One region of the Psychrobacillus sp. FSL K6-4615 genome, then DNA from elsewhere that is predicted to be linked to it. Evidence: predicted binding sites of a transcription regulator. Region 1 holds the regulator's gene; the other holds the start of a gene.
What was found. Region 1 encodes CtsR, which represses protease genes until heat stress. Its sites were predicted from a motif close to ATGGTCAATAAAGGTCAAACA; they were not measured.

Region 1 (3,217 bases):
AGAAAGGAGTGAGGCATCATGGCAAATGAATATACGTATCCACGAATCTGTAAGTTTATGATGTCCCACTCCGTATGTCTCTAACCAGATATATGCTTCTTTACTAATGACCGGGGAACCATGGCTGCAGATTCGTGCAGTCATGGTTTTTTTATTGTTTAGCTTATAGCTCTATTAATGTGGCTTGGGCATTATTCATACGGAAATTAGGGGGAAATTGAATTGAATTTAATCGAACAATATGGTTGGAATAATAATTGGGAAGAAAAAATGACAGGTAGTGGAACTGCAGGTCGCGTACTACTGGAACATAAAAATTTATATAGAGTTATGACCAATGAAGGAGAGCTACTATGCTCACTTTCTGGGAAATTTAAATTTGGGAATGATAGAGAAGCATTTCCGGCAGTTGGAGACTGGGTAGTGCTCGATCGGATGCCTGGTGAGGAAAAGGGGATAATCCATGAAGTACTTCCTCGCAGTTCACAGTTTTCTAGGAAAATGGCTGGATTGACGACGGAAATTCAACTAATTGCGGTAAACGTTGATTTTGTATTTCTAGTGATGTCGCTTAATCATGACTTCAATGTTCGTAGATTAGAGAGATATCTATTGGCAGCATGGGATTCAGGGGCGACCCCCATCGTGGTATTAACGAAAAAAGATGCTTGTGAAGACCTAGAATATTATATGAAAGAAGTAGAGGCTATTGCATTTGGTGTGGATATATTTGCAGTGAGTAGTGTGACCGGCGAAGGTATTGATCGATTAGGAAGTCTATTAGCCTCTCATAAAACAGGTGCACTTTTAGGTTCTTCCGGAGTTGGGAAATCATCCTTGATAAACGCCTTGTCAGGTGTAGAAGTAATGACTGTCAATCATATAAGAGAAGATGATAGTAAAGGGCGCCATACAACCACTCATAGAGAGTTGACGCTGTTACCTGAAGGTGGCTTACTAATTGATACACCTGGTATGAGAGAGTTTCAACTTTGGGATACAAGTGATGGGGTGAGTGCTAGTTTTCAGGATATCGAAGACCTAGCATTAGATTGCCGTTTCCGTGATTGTCAGCATGTAAAAGAGCCTGGTTGTGCAATTCGGGAGGCTATTGACAATGGTACTCTTAAACAAGAACGATACAAGAGTTATGTAAAACTGATGCGAGAGCTTGCGCATATCGACCGCAAAAGCGATGCTGCAGCCAAAAAAGCAGAAACGAATAAATGGAAGCAAGTTACGAAGTCTCAACGAAATAATTATAAAAAGAAAATTTAATTTAGCTGTAGCTATAGAAGGTTCAATTAGTCATTCAAGAAAGATAAAAAAGATTTATTGAATAGGAATAGTCATAATAATATATCCTAAACTACAAACAATGGTTTGTAGTTTTTTCTTGTTTTTAAGTGCAAATCGTATCAATTGCACATACAAAAAATTCTCGTTATAATATAGTCAAAGTTAGTCAAAGTCAGTTTGTGAGAAGAGGTGAGAAGATGAAAAATATATCTGACATAATTGAAGGGTATTTGAAGGCTATTATAGAAGAAGGAAGTAAGGAACAAATCGAAATTAAGCGAAGTGAAATCGCGGAGAAGTTTCAGTGTGTTCCATCTCAAATAAATTATGTAATCAATACACGATTTACCCAAGATCGCGGATACTTAGTAGAAAGTAAACGAGGTGGAGGGGGATATATTCGAATCCTCCGCGTTCGAGCTCATACAAAAGCTGATCTAATAGAGCATATTATACAAACACTAGAAAATGGGGCTTCAGAATCGGTCACGGAAGATATCGTTTTTCGATTGATCGATGAAGATGTTATTACTAAACGTGAAGCAAAACTCATTTTAGCAGCTTTAAATAGAACGACTCTGGTGATTCCGTTACCTGCCAGAGATGAACTAAGGTCTCGTATTTTATGCGCCATGTTATTAACGTTAAAATATGAAAAAAGTGAAAAATGAACGGGGTGTGTTAAAGGTGATTTGTGAAAATTGTAAGCAAAGACCGGCGAAAGTAACGGTTACCCAAGTGCATAATGGTGAACATCTTGAAAGACATTATTGTGAAGTCTGTGCAAATAGCCTCCACCCGTTTTACGTTGAGTACAAACAAGATCCATTATCTTTACATCAACTATTATCGAACTGGTTTAGTCAAACAGAACAACAACCAATGCAACAAAAACAACAAAAAAATATAATTGTATGCGATGAATGTGGTTGGTCGATCCAGCGTTTTTTAGATGAAGGAAAATTTGGTTGTGCGAATTGTTATAACAGTTTTCGCCCTCAGTTACCGAATGTATTTAAGCGACTTCATAATGGAAACACGAAGCATACCGGGAAGGCTCCAGGTGCACTAGGAGAGAAGATTGCTTTAAAGAAACGTATAGAAGCAATTCGCTCTCAAATGAAAGATGCTATTGCCACGGAAAGTTTTGAGGAAGCCGCAAAGTTGAGAGATGAAGCCAGAGATTTGGAAAGTCAACTTTCAACAGGAGGAGGTGACCAAACGAATGTCAATTGAACACTTTTTAGATAACTCCATTTCTAGTTGGATGGCTGGTGTTGGACAGCATTCAGATATCGTGATGAGTACAAGAATACGCTTAGCTAGAAATCTGAATGGCTACCGTTTTCCTTTAGCATTTACAGAAGACGAGGCGCATAAAATTGACCAATCTGTATCTGCCACTTTGTTAGATGCAAGTGACGAATTAGATATGCAATTTTCTTCCATTCATATAAAGGATGTATCGGAACTAAGTCGCCAAGTGTTAGTAGAGAAACATTTAATCAGTCCAAAGCTCGCTAACTCGCCTATGACTGGCTCCGTTCTATTATCAAATGATGAATCGGTTAGTGTAATGGTCAATGAAGAGGATCATATTCGTATACAATGTCTTTTTCCAGGGCTTCAAATTCAAGAAGCCTATGCACAAGCAGATGTGCTAGATCGTGTATTAGATAAAGAATTACCATATGCGTTTGACGAGCAGTTTGGTTATTTGACAAGTTGTCCTACAAATACAGGTACTGGCTTGCGTGCATCTGTCATGATGCATTTACCGGCATTAACGATGACCAAACAAATGAACAGAATTGTTACGATCATTTCAAGACTTGGAATGGTTGTTAGAGGAATTTACGGAGAAGGTAGTGAAGCGCTCGGTAATGTATATCAAGTGTCCAACCAAACCACACTTGGT
Region 2 (3,217 bases), 2.6 Mb from region 1:
ATGGATTGACGCTGCTGCTATTATGATGGGTACGCCTGGTTATGTAGAACTTGCAAAAGGACAAATTGCTTCCGTTGAACAAAAAGGATTCAAAGTACCATTGAATGCGGTTGAACGAAAAAATATGTTCGACACATTAGCTACTTTTGACGCATCAAACTATCCTGATAATCTTATTGAAACGCCATTATTCTTCTGGCATGGAGAAAAGGATCCTGTAGTACCATATGAACCAACTGCCCAATTTATCGCTTCGCTTAGAAAGCGATATGATAAAAAGAATATAGTCTTGATGAACGAGAAGTCAGCGGGACATGCAGTATCACGAAAAGGATTGCTAGCTTCTATGCAGTGGCTTGCGGATAGTTTGGCATAAACTGTTGAGTTTGATATGATTGATATATAGCCTGTTAAGCGGGATAAAATAGAGGAGGTTTTCAATATGAGTCAAGATGAAGAACAAGACATGAAGGATAGTATGATGGCCGCTCTGGAAAATGTTATCGACCCTGAACTAGGCATAGATATTGTCAATTTAGGTTTAGTATATGATGTGCAATTAGCAGATGAAGATATTGCAAAAGTTACCATGACATTAACATCAATCGGTTGTCCAATGGGTCCACAGATTGTAGATCAAGTAAAAACAGCACTTAGTGAACTACCTGAAGTAAAAGGAACAGATGTGAATGTTGTCTTCAATCCACCATGGTCAAAAGACAATATGTCCCGCTACGCTAAAATAGCACTAGGAATTAGGTAATAAAATACATCGAGTAAAAAGTCGAATCATAGTAGATTCGACTTTTTATTATTAAGCTCCACAATAGTGCCCTGAGTTAAACACGATTCCACCTAAGTTTCACCTTCCAAAATCCAAACAAAAAAGCCGCTGAATTAGCTCAGCAGCTAGTCAATTCGACAAATATGCAATGGACAGTTATCACACTCAACTTCTGTGCGTAAAAAAGGTAGATTATGAATTGTAATCATACCATTATCTAACGATAAAACCCTTTTTTTCTTTAAGTCATTTAAAATTCGATTTACAACTTCTCTGCTAGTAGCACAAAAGTTGGCCAATTCTTGATTGGTCAATGCGCGATCTATTAGTATACCACCATCCTCTTGTTTTACCCCATACGTATTTGTTAATCGTATTAATGTGGACAATAACGCACCTTTTTTCCCATGGAGCAATAAATCTCTTAAGCGAGTTTCGTTTTTTAAATTATGCACTTGTAGGATTTGAAGCCATTCTTTCATAAGGGTAGAATCATCCGATAAGTATTTTTCCAATGTAGAACGAGATAATACTAATAAGTGGGTAGGTTCTATTGCATTTGCCGAAACGGAATGATACAAAACTTCGCAAAAAATAGAAGTTTCTCCTATAATCGTATTATTTCCAGTAATTCTCAAAGTTAATATTTTTCCGCTTTCTGTATCCTTACTTATGCGAATGGTACCAGTTTTTACAAGAAAAACATCTTCTGATCTTTCACCTTCTAAAAAAATGGATTGATCTTTATCTATTTTTAAGTTGGCTCCATATTGTTCGAATAGTGCATGTATACCTTGTGAATTGGAACTTTGTTCATTCATAATTATTACTTCCTTTCCGATATTCACATTTGTTTTCATATGTGCACTTTCATATATAATAGCATATTTAGGTAATTTACTTAACCAAATATCATGCCATATTTCTTTACAAAGGTTATAGGGAAAACGTATACTTATATTAGTCAAAGAAGGTCAAACTATTTCGTGAGGAGAGGTTTGTAAAATGCAAATGAAACAGCAAGATGAAAAAAGTCCTTTAGAAACGTACGGTAGAAATCTAGTAAATGCAGTCAAAGAGGGGAAAATGGATCCTGTTATTGGGCGTGATCAGGAAATAAGGGATGTTATTCGAATCCTTTCGAGAAAAACGAAAAATAATCCTGTATTAATAGGCGAACCAGGGGTAGGTAAAACGGCCATTGTAGAAGGACTCGCCCAGCGAATTGTACGTAAGGATGTACCAGAAGGATTGAAAGAGAAACAGATTTTTGAGCTTGATATGAGTTCGTTAATCGCTGGTGCAAAATATCGCGGAGAATTTGAAGAACGCCTTCAAGCCGTTTTAAAACAAGTGAAAGATAGCGAAGGACAAATTATTTTATTCATCGATGAAATTCATACGATAGTTGGCGCAGGGAAATCAGATGGTGCAATGGATGCCGGTAATATGTTGAAACCAATGTTAGCGCGCGGGGAATTGCATTGTATTGGAGCTACAACACTCGATGAATATCGCATGTATATTGAGAAGGACCCAGCACTTGAAAGACGCTTCCAACAAGTAATGGTCAGAGAACCTTCTATAGAAGATACAGTTTCTATTTTACGCGGACTGAAAGAGCGCTATGAACTACATCATGGGGTGCGAATCCATGACCGAGCAATTGTAGCGGCGGCAGAGCTTTCAAATCGCTATATAACTGAACGTTTTTTGCCAGACAAAGCAATCGATTTAGTTGATGAGGCTTGCGCGATGATTCGGACAGAAATCGATTCAATGCCGCAGGAACTCGACGAAGTTACAAGAAAAATGATGCAGCTTCAAATTGAAGAACAAGCGTTAATGAAAGAAAAGGATGCCGCAAGTCAAAAAAGACTAGAGCAATTGCGTAAGGATTTAAAAGAATTAGAGACTTCAACAAGTGAAATGCGAACAAAATGGCAGCTAGAAAAAGAGGCTATTCAAGTAATTCAACAAAAACGAGAAGTACTGGATCTCTATCGCCGAGAATTAGAAGAGGCGGAAAATCAATACGATTTAAACTTAGCAGCAGAGCTTCGCCATGGTAAAATTCCCACACTAGAAAAAGAGCTTCAAGTGTATGAAAACCAAGTAAATGAAGATACAGAAACTCGTCTATTACGAGAAGAGGTAACAGCAGAGGAAATTGCCTCTATTGTTTCAAGATGGACTGGTATTCCTGTAACAAAGCTGGTAGAGGGAGAAAGAGAAAAGCTTTTACGCTTGAATGAAACATTAGGAGAGCGAGTAGTTGGACAAGATCAAGCTGTCCAGTTAGTGACAGAGGCGGTTTGGCGTGCAAGAGCAGGTATTAAAGATCCTCATAAACCAATTGGCTCTTTCTTATTTTTAGGACCTACGGGAGTTGGTAAAACGGAACTTGCTAAATCATTAGCGGCAAATTTATTT

Region 2: MKX53_RS04685 (ATP-dependent Clp protease ATP-binding subunit) is a predicted target of CtsR. The motif match lies at 1,745-1,765, and genes of this name have one in related genera.

What each region holds. Positions count from the first base shown of each region.
Region 1 covers NZ_JBBOYQ010000001.1:3,564,610-3,567,826, reverse strand. The annotation lists gene rsgA (ribosome small subunit-dependent GTPase A) at 223-1,278, shown strand; gene MKX53_RS18080 (CtsR family transcriptional regulator) at 1,497-1,970, shown strand; gene MKX53_RS18075 (UvrB/UvrC motif-containing protein) at 1,987-2,535, shown strand; gene MKX53_RS18070 (protein arginine kinase) at 2,525-3,217, shown strand, end outside.
Region 2 covers NZ_JBBOYQ010000001.1:1,005,113-1,008,329, forward strand. The annotation lists gene MKX53_RS04670 (prolyl oligopeptidase family serine peptidase) at 1-376, shown strand, start outside; gene MKX53_RS04675 (metal-sulfur cluster assembly factor) at 443-763, shown strand; gene MKX53_RS04680 (Crp/Fnr family transcriptional regulator) at 910-1,605, opposite strand; gene MKX53_RS04685 (ATP-dependent Clp protease ATP-binding subunit) at 1,790-3,217, shown strand, end outside.